DNA from 3 places in the Atlantibacter sp. MEI4A-1023 genome. Region 3 is predicted to be linked to each of the others. Evidence: predicted binding sites of a transcription regulator. Region 3 holds the regulator's gene; each other region holds the start of a gene.

Region 1 (5,846 bases), 1.6 Mb from region 3:
TTACGCCGCCTCAGGAAACAACTGGGCTCCGCGTCTGCCAACTCCGCGTCCAGTAGCCACACTTCGCTGGTGGTCGCGCTGGAGAGAAAAATATTGATGAAATGCTGTGAAGTTGTTTTGTACAGGCTGACATAGAACGTTTCATCACGTTCTTCGTAGATCAACTCATCTTCGCTGGAAGGCGAGCCCACGGTATGCCGCCACACCTGATACGGGAGTAACGTTTTGGCGTGCTTTTTGACGTAATAAAGGGTGCGGGAATCGTTGGCCCAGGCGACTTCAGGCGCGACATGCTCAATCAGCTCCGGATACCAGTTGCCGGTTTCCAGATTGCGAAAGCGCAGGCCGTACTGGCGACGGGACAGGTAATCTTCCGCCAGCACCATCGTGGTGTTATCCGGGGTAATTGCCAGCGCACCCAGGGTATAAAACTCGCTGTGCGACGCACGCTGATTGGCATCCAGCAACACGTCCCAGGGGTCCCGTTCTGATGACATCACCGACTGGCGCTGATAAATCGGATACTCACACCCCACATCGTAAAACTGGCGGTAGCGATAGCCATTTTTAACGTAAGGCGCAGACGCATCGCGCTGCGGAATGCGCGCAATCATCTCTTTGAGTAACTGTTCTTCCAGTGCCTGCTGGCTGGCCATGACCCGCCGCCCGTAATCGTTCTCCTGGTGGAGATACTCAAGCACTTCAGAATCGGACCGGTCATCATCGCGCAGCCAGTAATAATTATCGGTACGCGTATCGCCATGCAGGGTCATGGTGTGGGGTACTGCTTTTGCTTTTGGTGGCATAACGCTCAACTTTTAGGTTAACACCCTTATAAGGTTGGCAAAAACCCCGCGCCTTGCAAGCGTAACGCCACCAAACCAGGCGTTATCCTGGTGAAACGTCCCGTTTGCTGACCGCGATATCGCGCTCCACGTCGGCGCGAACATCGTCGGGAATGCCCAGCGCATCACCCAGCGCGTTCAGGTAGCTGCGCTCCATAAAGTGATCGGCGTTGATGGCGGCACAGCTGAGGAAATAGAGCTCCAGCGCCTCTTCTTCGTTCTGGATCCCCTCGGCAAGACGCGCCGGATCGAGGGGTTGATCGAGGGCCTGTTCAACGAATGCGCGGCCTTCGTCTTCGATACCGGCATCGCGCAGATGTTGGTCAATCGCCTGACGCTCCTCGTCGTCAATGTGTCCATCGCTTTTCGCGGCGAACACCAGCGCCAGAATTAACCGTTCGGTTCGCTTATCAATGGGCGACGCCTGTTGACCGTACTGGGGTTGATCCTGGTGGGCTGCCCGGATACGGTCTTGGTATTTATTCCATAATACCGTGCCGGCTACCGCGCCGCCGCCAGCGAGCAGCGCGCCGCCACCGAATTTCGCCAGCAGCTTGCGTGAGGATTTATTTGCTACCAGCAGCCCTGCCAGGCCACCCAACGCGCCAGGGCTAAGCAGTTTCGATAACCCTTGCCCCTGCGATAACCCTTTACCCTGTTCCCCCAGCAGTGACTGGAGATGTTTAAGCCAGTTCGCCATATGTACTCCCACAGTAAAAGTCTCACTTGTGAGCGTAAGCGAGGGGATGTCAAGAAGTGTGGGGACAGGCTAAGGAAAGGAAAATAAACGGCAAGGGCCAGGCCCTTGCGCGTGATTAAGGACGGTATTCTGCCGTCTGTTTTTTGCAATCAACTTGCACAGTGTAATGAATGTCGGCTCGCATGCCGCGTACCGTCAGGGGGACGGTCCATTTATCATCGCCGCCTTTCACGGCTTCAGGATTGACCCAGGCGACCGGATCGGCCTGGCCGAGTTTTTCCTGGTCGTCTGCCCAGCGGGCAATGCGGTTCTGGAGATAGTCGCGTTTCACGCTGGCTGAAATACCTTGCGCATCCAACCCTTCACAGCCGGTAAACTTCACATTGCGAGATTCCTGGGGCGCGGCATGCAGCCCCACGGAAAATAGCGCCACCAGCGCCAGTAGCCCTTTTTTCATCAGATGCCCTCCGTTGTTAATACCACAGAAAGCCTGGTACAAAACAACCGAAGCGCAAGGGATGATGGCGCGTGTCCCGGTGAAAAGTGCAGCTGAACCGACGGGCTTATGCCGCTTTCGATTTACGCCCGCTGGCGATCGCTTCCACTTTCGGGTCGGCGTCCGGCTTTACGTCGGTTGCGCCTTCCTGCGGCATTTGCCCGGTACGCAGAACCTGCGCCAGGGTATCTTTGTGTTCAGCCAGCCACAGTGACAGCGGCTCAAGCTGGGTTTCCTCAAGGTTTACCGGCGCGCTTTGCAGCCAGGACTCAAGGGTCTGTGCTAAGTCGAGCATTTTGTCGTATGCGTCGGCTTCTTTTTTGTTGGCAAAAGACATTTTCTCTTTCCCTTCCCTGACCACAACGTAGTGAATTTCAACAGCCATCATGATGCCTCTTTAACTGGATATGCATACAGTATATCAGAGCCTGAAAGAAAAATCAAAATCGCGCACCTGCCTGCGCAATCGTTTTCGTATATACTGGCGGCCTCTTTTTTGGTCCAGGAATCTCGTTATGTTGACAGTAGGAACCGCGCTTCGCCCGGCAGCCACCCGCGTGATGCTGCTCGGCTCAGGGGAATTAGGCAAAGAAGTGGCGATTGAATGCCAGAGGCTCGGTCTTGAAGTGATCGCCGTAGACAGATATCCCAACGCCCCGGCCATGCATGTCGCCCATCGCAGTTACGCAATAAACATGCTGGATGGCGCGGCGTTGAAAGCGCTGGTCGAGCAGGAAAAGCCTGACTTCATCGTGCCGGAAATCGAAGCTATCGCCACCGATACGCTGATTGAATTAGAGCAGCAGGGCCAGCGCGTTGTACCCTGCGCCCGCGCCGCTAAACTCACCATGAACCGTGAAGGCATTCGCCGCCTGGCGGCAGAAGAGCTGGGTCTGCCGACGTCGGCCTACCGCTTTGCCGATAGCGAAAGCGATTTCCTGGCGGCGGTGGACGAGATCGGCCTGCCGTGCATTGTCAAGCCGGTGATGAGCTCCTCCGGCAAGGGCCAAAGCTTTATTCGCCAGCGGGAACAGCTGGCAGACGCATGGCAGTACGCCCAACAGGGTGGCCGCGCCGGGGCTGGAAAAGTGATCGTCGAAGGTGTGGTGAATTTTGATTTTGAAATCACCCTGCTGACCGTGAGCGCCGTGGACGGCGTGCACTTCTGCGCACCGGTGGGCCATCGCCAGCAAGACGGCGATTATCGCGAATCCTGGCAGCCGCAGCAGATGAGCGAACTGGCGCTGAAGCGCGCCCAGGACGTGGCGAAAAAAGTGGTGCTGGCATTAGGCGGCTATGGCCTGTTCGGGGTCGAGCTGTTTGTCTGCGGCGATGAGGTGGTATTTAGCGAAGTGTCGCCCCGCCCGCACGATACCGGCATGGTGACGCTGATCAGTCAGGATCTGTCAGAGTTCGCCCTGCATGTGCGCGCGTTTTTAGGCTTGCCCGTGGGCGGCATTCGTCAGTACGGCCCTGCCGCATCGGCGGTGATCCTGCCGCAGCTGACCAGCAATAACGTGCGTTTTAGCAATATTGACGCCGCCGTGGGGGCCGGGGTGCAGGTACGGTTATTTGGCAAGCCGGATATTCAGGGATCGCGCCGTCTGGGCGTGGCGCTGGCCTGCGCAGAAGATGTTGAAACCGCCATCGAACGCGCTACAGCCGCAGCGTCGGCGGTGCAGGTAGAAGGCTAAAACAAAAAAGGCAGGCTTGCGCCTGCCTTCTCTTCACGTCAACCGCTTACTGCTGCGCGCCTTCTACTGCTTCGCGCGCCAGTTTAGTGATGCGATCCCAGTCGCCCGCTTCCATCGCGTCTGCCGGTACCAGCCAGGAGCCGCCGATGCACAGCACGCTTTTCAGTGCCAGGTAATCACGATAGTTAGCCGGGGTGATGCCGCCGGTCGGGCAGAAACGCACCTGGGAGAACGGGCCAGCAATGGCCTGTAGCGCTTTGGTGCCGCCGTTGGCTTCTGCCGGGAAGAATTTGAACTCTTTCAGGCCGTAATCCATACCCAGCATCAGTTCAGAAACGGTGCTGATACCCGGGATCAACGGGATGGAGCCTTCGGTTGCGGCTTTCAGCAACGGCTCGGTCAGACCCGGGCTGATGGCGAACTGCGCGCCCGCTTCGGTCACGTCCGCCAGTTGAGCCGCGTTGATCACGGTGCCCGCGCCGATGATTGCGTCCGGCACTTCTTTGGCGATGGCGCGGATAGCATCCATAGCGCACGGGGTACGCAGGGTCACTTCCAGCACGCGCACACCACCTGCGATCAGCGCTTTTGCCAGCGGTACGGCATGTTCCAGTTTGTTAATCACAATTACCGGCACAACCGGACCGGATTTCAGGATCTGTTCAGCACTAGTTTTCCAGCTTTTCATCAGAGCATCTCTCTCGCCATAGTGAATTCAGTGAAGCCTTTAAAAACGAATACAGGTTGCGCCCTGCTCGGCGCCGGACAAATTCTCGCGCAATGCGCCGAACATCTCACGGCCGGTGCCCACGCGTTGCGGGCTAAGGTCCGGCTGGAACGGCGCGCGTTGGGCCAGTTCCGCTTCATCGACCAGTAGCGTCAGCTCGCCCGTTTGTCCATTTACGCGGATCGGGTCGCCATTGCGTACTTTCGCCAGCAAGCCGCCGTCGTAAGCTTCTGGCGTGACATGGATGGCAGAAGGCACTTTGCCGGACGCGCCGGAGAGGCGGCCATCGGTCACTAACGCAATTTTGAAACGGCGGTCCAATAATACACCAAGCGGAGGCATAAGTTTATGTAATTCTGGCATCCCGTTAGCTTTTGGCCCCTGATGGCGCACCACTACTACGCAATCTTTATCCAGAAGGCCCGCTTCGAACGCCGGCAACACGTCATGCTGGCTCTCAAACACCACCGCTGGCGCTTCGATAATCTGGTATTCCTGCGGGACGGCGGAGGTTTTCATCACCGCGCGGCCCAGGTTGCCGCTCAGCACTTTGGTGCCGCCGTGGGCGGAGAACGGTTTGTCGATGCTGGCAATCACGTCGCTATCCAGCGACGCCGCTGCGCCGTCGCGCCATTGCAGTTCGCCATTGTTCAGCCAGGGTTCGAGGGTATAGCGTTTTAAGCCGTGGCCCACCACGGTTTCCACATCTTCGTGCAGTAAGCCGCCTTTCAGCAGTTCGCGCATCAGCACCGGTACACCGCCCGCCGCCTGGAAGTGGTTGATGTCCGCCGGACCGTTGGGATATAAACGCGCCAGCAGCGGCACCACGGCGGAGAGATCGGAGAAATCATCCCAGTTAATGATAATGCCTGCCGCGCGCGCCATCGCCACCAGGTGCATGGTGTGGTTGGTCGAGCCGCCGGTCGCCAGTAGCGCGACAATACCGTTAACCACCACTTTTTCGTCGATCATTTTACCAAGCGGCATCCAGCTATTGCCGTTACCGGTCAGGCGCGTCACCTGGCGGGCCGCCGCCGCGGTCAACGCTTCACGCAGCGGCGCATCTGGTTGAACGAAGGAAGAACCCGGCAATTGCATGCCCATAAATTCCACCACCATCTGGTTTGTGTTGGCGGTGCCGTAAAACGTACAGGTGCCCGGCGCGTGATACGACGCCGCTTCCGACTCCAGCAACGCCATGCGATCGACTTTTCCTTCAGCGTAAAGCTGGCGGATGCGCACTTTTTCTTTATTAGGCAGCCCGCTCGCCATCGGGCCAGACGGCACAAACACCGACGGCAGATGACCAAACGACAGCGCCGCCATCGCCAGCCCCGGGACGATTTTATCGCACACGCCGAGGAACAGTGCGCCGTCGAACATA
Region 2 (5,846 bases), 2.1 Mb from region 3:
GTGGTCATTATTTTATTATTGTTTTCTGATTCCTTCTGTTGATGATTTTTCACTATCTGATGCATTGGCAGGAATAATTCAGGGTGGAACAATGTATCATCTTTATTTTATGTACTGGTTTATAGGTTTTTGCTTCTTTTTCCCATTAATTAATTTGTTACATGAAAAATCGAAAAAAGCATTTGCACTTTATTTTGTTATCCTTCTAATTGCAACATCATTAATACCGACGTTAAGCAATTTATTCAATGTTAAAATTATGTTTTTTTCATCAACCGGGATATCCTCATTTGGCTTTCTTTTAATATATGCTTTTGTTCCAAAAATATCTGAAATGCTCAATTCAGCTATAGCTAGTAAATTTTGTCCCGTAAATGCTTTATTTTGGTTTTATATGTATATATTGTCAGTTCTGATTACTTTTTTAGTTGTTATCATTAGCTATTATTATTATTCGATTAAAATTCAAACTATCCTTAATGGCGGTTCTTTTTTTATATTTATATCTGCCTTTGCCTTTTATAATATGACCTTACTCTATAAACCTGATTATCAAATTGCAATGCAAAAAATAGTTGTTGCTTGTGGTTCAATGTCTTTCGGTGTTTATCTCATCCATCCGGTAATATTACAATATATCCTTGAGTTGGCTTACAGGCCTGTTATTTCTAAATATACGGACGGGGATTGGCTAATTTCGTTTTTTTATGTTTTATTTACTGTTTTTATTGTATTTTTTACCTCTTTAATTTTTACTTATATCATCAGTAAAGTAAAATACGTCAGGAAATGTATGATTTAAGAGAATAAATTACAACACACTGTTTATATATATACACTTCACGCAAGCCATCAGGGATCATGTGTACTGGTATGGGGGCACCGTTGTAACGGTGTTCAAAAATTATCCATAAGGGCTTACAAAAACGATTGGCCGTCCATTCAGAAGAAAATCACGGTGGTTTTTCACGCTACCGGATACGTATTACTCCGATAAATGTGTTGTCTGTCATATTTCTTTGCAATTAATGAATGCGTTTACATACGAAGTTCCGTAAAACAGGCGCGGACAAAAAAACACAAACGAGGATATGCTGTTGAAAACCCGCCTGATTGCCGCTTCTTTGCTCGCTTTTCTTGGTACTAACGCCAGTGCAGAACCCACTTTCGCCGTCACGCCGGTTCCCCCTCAGGTTCAGGCTGGGGCATGGGTACTGATGGATTACACTACCGGTCAGATTTTAACGGCAGGCAAAGAGCATCAGCAGCGCAACCCGGCAAGCCTTACCAAACTGATGACCGGCTATGTGGTGGATCGCGCCATCGACAGCCACCGCATCACGCCTGATGATGTGGTTACCGTGGGCGCGGACGCGTCGGCCTACGGCAACCCGGTTTTTGCCGGTTCGTCGCTGATGTTTTTAAAAGCCGGGGATCGCGTCACGGTCCACGATCTGAGCCGGGGATTGATTGTTGATTCCGGCAACGACGCCTGCGTGGCGCTGGCGGATTACATCGCGGGCGGCGAAGCGCCGTTTGTCAAAATGATGAACGACTACGCCCACCGGCTTAACCTGCGCGACACCCACTTCGAAACCGTCCACGGCCTTGACGCGCCGGGCCAGCACAGCTCCGCGTATGACCTGGCGGTGCTGTCGCGCGCCATTATCCACGGCGAACCCTCGTTTTATCACATGTACAGCGAGCGCAGCCTCACCTGGAACGGCATCACCCAGCAAAACCGTAACGGCCTGCTGTGGGACAAAAGCCTGAGCGTGGACGGCCTGAAAACCGGGCACACCTCCGGCGCCGGGTTTAACCTGATCGCTTCCAGCGTGGACGGGCAGCGGCGGTTAATTGCCGTGGTGATGGGCGCGGATAGCCCGAAAGCGCGGGAAGAACAGGCGCGTAAGCTACTGCACTGGGGGCAAAACCAGTTCGATACCGTGCAGATCCTGCATAAAGGTAAAAAAGTCGGCACCGAGCGTATCTGGTACGGCGATGTCGAAAACGTCGAAGTGGGCACCGATCGTGATTTCTGGCTCAGTCTGCCCAAATCCGAAGTGGCGAATATCAAAGCCAAATACGTACTGGATAAGCCGGAGCTTGAAGCACCGCTGGCGGCGCAGCAAAGGGTAGGCGAAATCGAACTGTATGACCGCGATAAACTGGTGGCCCACTGGCCGCTGGTGACGCTTAAGGCGGTTGAAAAAGGCGGTATGCTCTCGCGCTTTAGTGATTACTTGCACCATAAACTTTAGTGGTTTAACAGAGGCTTACCCCGTCGTTCTCCGAAACAGCCTTTTACGCGAGTGCGCTCACAAATTAAGCAATCTATGCTTTAGAGCGCCAGTACAGAACGTATAATACTGTTTGCATATACAGTTATTTCACAGCGAGGAACGATCATGGATTATCAGATTCAACACGCCGAAACTCGTCGCATCGCCGGGTTTCATTTAGTTGGCCCCTGGGATAAAACCGTCCCACAGGGTTTTGAGCAACTGGTGATGTGGGTGGACAACAATAAGATTCAGCCGCTGGAGTGGATTGCCGTTTATTACGATAACCCGGATAGCGTGCCCGCAGAGAAACTGCGCTGCGATACTGCGGTAACCGTGCCTGAAAATTTCGCTATCCCCGCCAACAGTGAAGGCGTTATGGCAACCGAAGTGGCGGGCGGGCAATACGCCGTAGCCCAGGCGCGTGTTGAACATCACGATTTTGAAACGCCCTGGCGGCTATTTTTCAATAGCCTGCTTGAAGATGTGAAATACCAGATTGCCCCCAAACCCTGTTTTGAAATTTACCTCAACGATGGGGCGAAAGACGGCTACTGGGACATCAACATGTTCGTCCCGGTTGAACCTAAACACGAATAATTAATCCAGGCCTCGCCTTGCAGGCCTGGCTTTACGCCGCCGTTATTGGTCACAATAACGGCGCGTTTACCCCGATGTGTTGATGCCAGACGGCGAAATCCCGGTACAATGCGGGTTTTTTCATGCGGAGAGCCGGTGTGCGTCCTGATAAATCATTAAGTCCTTTCGAAATCCGGCTCTATCGTCATTACCGCCTGGTGCACGGCGTACGCATCGCGCTGGCCTTTACGCTGACTTTTTTACTGGTCCGCCTGCTGAATGTGCCGGAAGGCACCTGGCCGCTGATTACGCTTGTGGTGGTGATGGGGCCGATCTCGTTTTGGGGCAACGTGGTGCCGCGTGCCTTTGAACGCATCGGCGGGACGATTTTTGGCGCATCGGTGGGGTTAATCGCCCTGAAGCTGGAGCTGATTTCCCTGCCGATTATGCTGCTGTGGTGTGCGCTGGCGATGTTTATCTGCGGCTATCTCACTCTCGGGAAACGGCCCTATCAGGCGCTGCTTATCGGCATTACGCTTTCTGTCGTAGTGGGTGCCCCGGCGGGGGATCTGCAAATCGCCCTGTGGCGCAGCGGCGACGTGATTTTAGGGTCGCTGCTGGCAATGCTGTTTACCAGCATCTATCCCCAGCGCGCGTTCATCCACTGGCGCATCCAGATGGCGACGTTCGCGCATACGTTTACCCGGCTCTCCCAGGCAGGGTTTTCGCCAAATCTGGTGGAGCGTCCCCGGCTTGATAAGTCGTTGCACGCCATGCTGAGTGACGTGGTGAAAATGCGCGCGCTGATTGTCCCTGCCAGCAAAGAAACCCACATTCAGAAATCGGTGTTTGAAGCGATCCAGACCGTCAGCCGCAATCTGGTTTGTACGCTTGAACTCCAGCTCAACGCCCACTGGGCAACGCGCGAAAGCCATTTTGTGATGATCAACGCCCATACCCTGCGCGAAACCCAGCAGATGACCCACCACACCCTGGCGGCGCTGTCGAAAGCCCTGTATGAAGGCAATCCGTCGCCGGTCGCCGCCAATAACGCCAGGCTGGCAGAAATTGTCGGCGAATTACGCGAGATAATGCGCCAGGATGAAGGCAGCGCACTGCATGAAACCTCAATTCACGGTTATGTCTGGTTAAGCCTGGAACTGGCGCGCCAGTTAGAGTTGTTATCGCACTTGATCTGCCGGGCATTGCGTAAATAAAAACCATACGAAACAGCGGGGATATATTGCTGGTTTCGATTCAGCAGGAATTCAGCGTATTATTAGGGTAGGGTATTAACCGTTGTCATGCGCAGCCGTTGCCGGTTATGTTTGACGCTGCGGCTTGTGAACGAATCAGAGTCTCAATTATCAGGGGTGTAAATATGGAAAATGGCAAACCTTCATTCCAGGACGTTCTGGAGTTCGTACGTTTGTTCCGTCGTAAAAACAAACTGCAACGCGAAATTCAGGATGTAGAGAAGAAGATCCGTGACAACCAGAAACGCGTGCTGCTGCTCGACAACCTGAGCGATTACATCAAGCCAGGCATGAGCATTGAGGCCATTCAGGGCATCATCGCCAGCATGAAAACCGACTACGAAGACCGCGTGGATGACTACATCATCAAAAACGCCGAACTCTCTAAAGAACGTCGTGAGATCTCCAAAAAGCTCAAAGTGATGGGCGAGCTGAAAGCACCTGAAATCAAAGAATGATTTAACAAGACGGCGGCACTGATTATTCATGCCGCCGTTTTTCATTCTGCTTAAGTCAACCCGGGCCGATCCCACGGCTCCGGTTAACTGAAACCCAACTTCTTTTACTTACTTATCACTGGCGCGACGGGAAATCCTGATGACCCTTTTCATCTGGTGGGCAGCCTGGCTGCTCGATTGTTGGCTGGGCGATCCGCAACACTGGCCGCATCCCATCCGCGTAATCGGCAATGTTATAAATCTGGTGCAGCGCGCCGTGCGCCGCGTCTGTCATAGCGATCGCGCCCTGATGCTAGGCGGCGCGCTGCTGTGGATCATCGTGGTGGGTGCCACATGGGCGCTGTCGTGGGGCATTCTGGCGCTGGCCTACAGGCTGCACGAATGGCTTGGCGTGGCGGTAGAAATCTGGATGATCTACACCCTGCTGGCCGGGCGCTGCCTGGGCGATGCCGCGCGCGAGGTGGAAAAACCGCTGCGGGCAGGCGATTTAACGCAGAGCCGCGAAAAACTCTCATGGATTGTCGGGCGCGATACCTCCCAGCTTCAACCGCCGCAAATCACCCGTGCGGTGGTGGAAACCGTGGCTGAAAACAGCGTCGATGGGGTAATTGCGCCGCTGTTTTTCCTGCTGCTGGGCGGCGCGCCGCTGGCGATGGCCTACAAAGCGGTAAACACCCTCGACTCGATGGTCGGTTATAAGCACCAAAAATACCGGGCGATAGGCATGGTGTCGGCGCGTATCGATGACATCGCCAATTTTATTCCGGCGCGTTTAAGCTGGCTGCTGCTGGCGCTGGCGGCAAAACTCTGCGGCAATGACGCTTCATCGGCGCTGCGTATCGGCTGGCGCGACAGGCGCAACCACAGCAGCCCCAACTGCGCCTGGCCGGAAGCCACGGTAGCTGGCGCGCTGGGGATCCGGCTCGGCGGGCCGAATGATTACTTTGGCGAACGGGTAGAGAAACCCTGGATCGGCGAGGCGACCCGTGAAATAAGCATTGACGACATCCCCGCGACCATTCGCCTGATGAATGTTGCGTCACTGCTGGCGCTGCTGTTATTCAGCCTGCTATTCGTCATGTTTTAACTTTTCTGGCACCACGGAGAAAAAATGATACGGACTTTTTTTGCCACTCTCGCGTTTATGAGCCGTCTGCCGGTGCCTTACCGCTGGTCGCAGGGCCTGGAGTTGGATCAGTATTCACGTGGTATTGTGTTGTTCCCGTGGGTGGGTATGGTGCTCGGCACGATTGCCGCAGGCGTGTTTATGC
Region 3 (5,846 bases):
CAACTATGTGGGCTTAGTGTTGTTTATCGGGCTGGTGTTCAGTTACCAACATCTCTAAATAAAACAGGCGGGATTTCCCGCCTGTTTTGTCTTTATGCGTCGCTCGCCTGAGCCGCCGCGCTTTCGATAGTCAACCGAATATCCGAGGTAATCAGGTCTGCCAGAAGCTGGTAAACCTTCATGGTCTCGGCCGGTTCGGCATCGCCGGTATCGCTGATAAAGCCTTCGTCGCGCAGTGTCGACACCAGGGTGCTGAATACCGCTTTGTCGAAGAATTCCGGCGCGTTAATCCCGTGCAACACCGATAGACGCTGCGCCACCGTACGGCTCTCTTTTTCCAGAGTGCCGCGGTTGATCGACGGGTTGGCGCTCAGCAGCCAGAAGGTGATGGCGTAGCGTTGCAGCGTTTCGCGCACCCCTGCCGCCAGCAACTGGAGCGTACGTGAACGGGCCGGGTTAAGCTGCAATTTCTCGCCGTTTTCCACGATTAACTGCTGCTGCAACAGCTCATCCACCAGCGCATCAAGCACTGCGCCCAGCTCGCTTTTCTCCCAGCGCAGGAACAACTCCGCCTTCAGCATCGGGTAGAGCACTTCAACCTGGCGCAGCAACTCTTCACGGGTAATGTGGCGATGCTGGGCGATCATGGCCGCCAGCAGCGATGGCAGCACCAGCATATGATGGATGTTGTTGCGGTAGTAGGTCATCAACACGGCCTGCTCGCGCGGCAGAATGATAATGTCGCCGATGGTGTCTTTTTCGACTTCAAACTTGTTCATTTGCAGCGCGTGCTCAATCAGCTCGTTGGCGGATTGGGCTGGTGTCGTTGCATCCGGCGCATAAGGCACGTTACGCAGCAGGCTTAAGTAACAGCCGAGCTGTTCGGTCAACTGCTCGCGGGTAAGCGAACGTTGACGCGACGCCAGCAGCGCCGTACAGCACAGGTTCATGGCATTAGCCGCGCCCGCGTTGTTGATGCGCACCATCAGGTCGGCGGCGATGGCATTCACTGTCGGCGTCAGCCAGGCAGGTCGGATCGCTTCAATCGGGTCGATGGAGTCGCGCCATTCGGGCACGTGCTGGTTCAGGTACGTCATCAACGGCATTGGTTCGCCGAAGTTTACGTAGCCCTGGCCCAGGTTGCGCAGCTTGCTCAGCCCGCTAACCATCTTCGCGAAGTTCTCTTTCTCTTTGGTCGCGCCACGCAGCTCTTTGGCGTAAGTACCCACTTCCATCACGTGTTCATAGCCGATGTAGATAGGAACCAGCGTGATAGGGCGGGTGCCGCCGCGCAGCATCGCCTGGATGGTCATCGACAGGGTGCCGGTTTTCGGGTCCAGCAGGCGACCGGTACGGGAACGGCCCCCTTCAACAAAATATTCCACCGAATAGCCGCGGCTGAACAGTTCGCCCAGATACTCGCGGAACACCGTGGAGTAAAGTTTGTTGCCCTTGAACGTACGACGAATAAAGAACGCGCCCAGGCGGCGGAACATCGGGCCCGCTGGCCAGAAGTTCAGGTTGATACCCGCAGCGATGTGCGGCGGCACAAGGCCCTGGTGATACAGCACATAGGACAGCAGCATATAGTCCATATGGCTGCGGTGGCAGGGAACGTACACCAGTTCGTGACCGTCATGCGCCAGTTGGCGCACCCGCTCGGCGTTGTGCACATTAATGCCCTGATAGAGGCGGTTCCAGGTAAAGCCCAGAATGCGATCCATCAGACGAATGGTTTCGTAAGAGAAGTTCGCCGCAATCTCTTCCATCAACGCCACGGCATTTTGCTGGGCTTTTTCATGGGAGATTTTTTTGCTGCGCGCTTCGTCTTCTACCGCGCGGGCAATGGCTTTAGAGGCCAGCAGCTTATTAAACAGGTCCTGACGCGCCGGTAAACGCGGCCCTACGGCGGCCAGGCGCTGGCGGGCGAAGTGCATACGCGCCACTCGCGCCAGCTTCTGGGCAATGGTTTTATCGGTGCCGTGTTCATCCGCCATGCGGCGCAGCGACAGCGAGGGCGAAAAGCGTACAAAGCTGTCGCGCCCTAACCAGGAAACGGCAAAAAATTTCTGCAAGCCGTTCAGCATCCGCAGCGGCGGGTTCACTTCGCCTTTTTCACGGCCCGGCGCGCGCCCGAACATCACCGACACCGGCACCATCTGCACATCAAGTTGCGGATTGCTGCGATGCAGATCGAGATAGTCGTGGAATAACTTAATCGACTCCTCTTTCGGCGTGTAATAGGTGAATACCCGCGGCCCGCCGTGAATAAACACATGGCGCGGCAGCAGAGTGCCGTCAATTTCGAGAGGCTCCAGCGGATCGGGCAAATCGTGTGCCAGACATTGTTGGCGCAGCGTCAGCAAGTCCGCCTTCGAGTTGTACGGAAGAACGTACATAATCGGGCGCGAGGTATCGAGCCCCAGTTCGGCGCACGGATCCGCCGGAATGGATTTGCTTTTTACCAGTACGCGTAATGGTAAATTAAGTAATTTGTAGTAAATTCGTGGCCAGCCGGACATAAACGATGTAAAGCCTCTGGTTAACAATGCAATTGCACCGCAAGAATATCAGAAACAACCGGGAATTTCTGTGGTGCTTACGTTTCGTTGCTCACTGCTATTGATGCGCGTTTTTTAAAAAGGTTTCCTTTCATGGCGAATAACACCACCGGGTTGATACGAATAATTAAAGCAGCAGGTTACTCCTGGAAAGGCATTTGCGCCGCCTGGAAGAACGAAGCGGCGTTTCGCCAGGAGGGCGTCGCGGCGATTGTCGCCATTGCTATCGCCTGCTGGCTGGATGTCGATCCGATTACCCGGGTGTTGCTGATTGGCTCCGTCATTCTGGTGATGATAGTTGAGATCCTTAATAGCGCCCTCGAAGCGGTGGTCGATCGCATCGGCCCGGAATTTCATGAGCTTTCCGGGCGCGCCAAAGACATGGGCTCGGCGGCGGTACTGTTTGCTATTTTACTGGCGCTGATGACCTGGGGCATATTGCTCTGGTCAAATTTGCGATAACTCTTCCAGATGTCGCTAACATGCGGATATTTGCTCATTTTGTGGTTTCAAAATCACCGTTAGCTGTATATACTCACAGCATTACTGTATATGCACCCAGGGGGCGGAATGAAAAGTTTAACGGCCAGACAGCAAGAGGTGTTTGATCTCATTCGGGATCACATCAGCCAAACCGGCATGCCTCCCACTCGTGCGGAGATTGCACAGCGTCTGGGCTTTCGTTCTCCTAACGCTGCAGAAGAACATTTAAAAGCCCTGGCGCGTAAAGGGGTGATTGAAATCGTTTCTGGCGCATCGCGCGGTCTGCGTTTGCTGGTGGAAGAGGAAGAGGGGTTGCCGCTGGTTGGGCGCGTTGCCGCGGGCGAACCGCTGTTAGCTCAGCAGCATATCGAAGGCCATTACCAGGTCGATCCCGGCTTGTTTAAGCCCAGCGCGGATTTCCTGCTGCGCGTTAGCGGTATGTCGATGAAAGATATCGGGATTATGGACGGCGATTTGCTCGCGGTGCATAAAACTCAGGATGTACGTAACGGCCAGGTGGTGGTCGCGCGCATCGATGACGAAGTGACCGTTAAGCGCCTGAACAAACAGGGCAACACGGTGCAGTTACTGCCGGAAAACAGCGAATTCTCCCCAATCGTTGTTGACCTGCGCCAGCAGGCCTTTTCTATCGAAGGGCTTGCTGTCGGCGTGATCCGCAACGGCGAGTGGCTGTAAGCTCTGCTGTCTGATTTGAAGCCGTAGCGCGCCGCGTTACGGCTTTTTGCTTTCCAGAATTCCCTACCGCTACGGATTGCGTCATGCCATTTTTCACGTCTGCTGATAAAGCATTGTGGCGCCTGGCGCTACCCATGATCTTCTCCAATATTACCGTGCCGCTGCTCGGCCTGGTGGATACCGCCGTTATCGGCCATCTCGATAGCCCCGTTTATTTAGCCGGTGTCGCCATTGGCGCAACCGCCACCAGTTTTCTGTTTATGCTGCTGCTGTTTCTGCGAATGAGCACCACCGGGTTAACCGCCCAGGCATTTGGTGCAAAAAACCCGCAGGCGATGGCGCGAGCCCTGGTGCAACCGCTACTGCTGGCGGTGCTGGCCGGGGTGGCGATTATGCTGTTACAGACCCCGCTGATTAACCTGGCGTTGCATATCGTAGGCGGCAGCGAAGAAGTATTACATCAGGCGCGGCGCTTTCTGGAAATCCGCTGGCTAAGCGCGCCTGCGACGCTGGCGAACCTGGTGCTGTTAGGCTGGTTATTGGGGGTGCAGTACGCGCGAGCGCCAGTGATCCTGCTGGTTGTTGGCAATGTGCTGAATATCGCACTCGACCTGTGGCTGGTGGTGGGGCTGGATATGAACGTGCAGGGCGCTGCGCTGGCAACGGTGGCGGCGGAATACATCACGCTGATCGTCGGATTGCTGATGGCCTGGCATGTCATGACGCTGCGGGGCATCAATCCGGCAATGCTGCTCTCTGCCTGGCGCGGCGATATCTGGCGTTTACTGGCGCTCAATCGCGACATTATGCTGCGTTCGCTGCTGCTGCAAATCTGTTTCGCCAGCGTCACGATTTTAGGGGCGCGGATGGGTAGCGATGTGGTGGCGGTGAATGCCGTCCTGATGACGCTGCTGACGTTCACCGCCTACGCACTGGATGGTTTCGCCTATGCGGTGGAAGCCCATTCCGGGCAGGCTTACGGCGCAGGTAACAGCAACCAACTGATTAAAGTCTGGCATGCCGCCTGTCGCCAGGCGGGCCTGGTGGCGCTGATGTTCGCTACGGTTTATGCGCTTTGGGGCGAGCATATTGTTGCGCTACTGACCTCGCTGCCGGTTTTACAACAGCAAGCGGATCGTTACCTCGGCTGGCAGGTTGTGCTGCCGCTGGTTGGCGTGTGGTGTTATCTGCTGGACGGCATGTTTATCGGCGCTACCCGTGGCGCGGAAATGCGTAACAGTATGGCCGTGGCGGCTGCGGGTTTCGGCGTGACATTAATCGCTTTGCCCTGGCTGGGTAATCACGGGCTATGGCTGGCGGTAGCGGTATTTCTGGCATTGCGCGGGCTGTCGTTATGGCTCATCTGGCGGCGCCACTGGCAGCGCAATAGCTGGTTCAACGAGACGGGTCATGGTTAGTTACATCTGCTGACTCTCATTTAATTTCTGAATATCTGTTTGATATATAAAATTTTTGTATCATTAATGCCGATTTTTATCTTTCGCGCTTGGTTAAAGATTCTGAATGTTTCAAACGAGTCGGAATGGTCGACTAAACTCATTATCACGTCCAGCAGATAATAACTGTTAAACACGGACGATAAACATTTAGCGTTTATAACCGAACGATGAGGACTACATCATGAATAAAGACGAAGTCGGCGGTAACTGGAAACAGTTCAAAGGTAAAATGAAAGAGCAGTGGGGTAAACTCACTGACGACGATATGACCGTTATCGAAGGTAAACGCGATCAGCTCGTAGGGAAAATCCAGGAACGTTATGGATACGAGAAAGATCAGGCAGAGAACGAAGTAAAAGACTGGGAAACCCGTAACGATTACCGCTGGTAATCCCCGTCGTTTCTCTGCTTAGCCACCCTCATGGCTACCCTGCCAGGTACAAGGATGTACCATTAACGCCTTCACTTACCGCGTTTTTTCACCTGAACTGAATGGTCGTGACCACAGTGTTCCGGGTGACGGCACGATTCTACCTCTTTGCAGCCTGAGCACAGCCCGTGCGCTTCAATGACATTATGCCGCAGCGTAAAGCCCATATCGGCGGCTAACGCATCCATGATCTTCTCTACACCCTGCGCGCTCTGC

The links. The regulator LexA, encoded in region 3, represses DNA repair genes until DNA is damaged. The targets are predictions, from matches to a motif close to TNCTGTATGTACATACAGNA.
Region 1: the regulator LexA is predicted to act here: its motif matches at 2,441-2,460, upstream of ACVV26_RS13325 (YebG family protein).
Region 2: the regulator LexA is predicted to act here: its motif matches at 2,368-2,387, upstream of sbmC (DNA gyrase inhibitor SbmC).

What each region holds. Positions count from the first base shown of each region.
Region 1 is NZ_CM149568.1:2,757,506-2,763,351, forward strand. Features, by position in the region: gene ptrB (oligopeptidase B) at 1-806, opposite strand, end outside; gene ACVV26_RS13315 (tellurite resistance TerB family protein) at 889-1,545, opposite strand; gene yebF (protein YebF) at 1,661-2,005, opposite strand; gene ACVV26_RS13325 (YebG family protein) at 2,109-2,426, opposite strand; gene purT (formate-dependent phosphoribosylglycinamide formyltransferase) at 2,557-3,735, shown strand; gene ACVV26_RS13335 (bifunctional 4-hydroxy-2-oxoglutarate aldolase/2-dehydro-3-deoxy-phosphogluconate aldolase) at 3,782-4,423, opposite strand; gene edd (phosphogluconate dehydratase) at 4,463-5,846, opposite strand, start outside.
Region 2 is NZ_CM149568.1:1,711,024-1,716,869, forward strand. Features, by position in the region: gene ACVV26_RS08270 (acyltransferase) at 1-802, shown strand, start outside; gene dacD (serine-type D-Ala-D-Ala carboxypeptidase DacD) at 1,098-2,261, shown strand; gene sbmC (DNA gyrase inhibitor SbmC) at 2,409-2,882, shown strand; gene ACVV26_RS08285 (FUSC family protein) at 3,020-4,078, shown strand; gene ACVV26_RS08290 (DUF496 family protein) at 4,243-4,575, shown strand; gene cbiB (adenosylcobinamide-phosphate synthase CbiB) at 4,715-5,662, shown strand; gene cobS (adenosylcobinamide-GDP ribazoletransferase) at 5,687-5,846, shown strand, end outside.
Region 3 is NZ_CM149568.1:4,327,605-4,333,450, reverse strand. Features, by position in the region: gene ubiA (4-hydroxybenzoate octaprenyltransferase) at 1-58, shown strand, start outside; gene plsB (glycerol-3-phosphate 1-O-acyltransferase PlsB) at 93-2,522, opposite strand; gene ACVV26_RS20550 (diacylglycerol kinase) at 2,655-3,023, shown strand; gene lexA (transcriptional repressor LexA) at 3,132-3,740, shown strand; gene dinF (MATE family efflux transporter DinF) at 3,824-5,158, shown strand; gene ACVV26_RS20535 (CsbD family protein) at 5,382-5,591, shown strand; gene zur (zinc uptake transcriptional repressor Zur) at 5,663-5,846, opposite strand, start outside.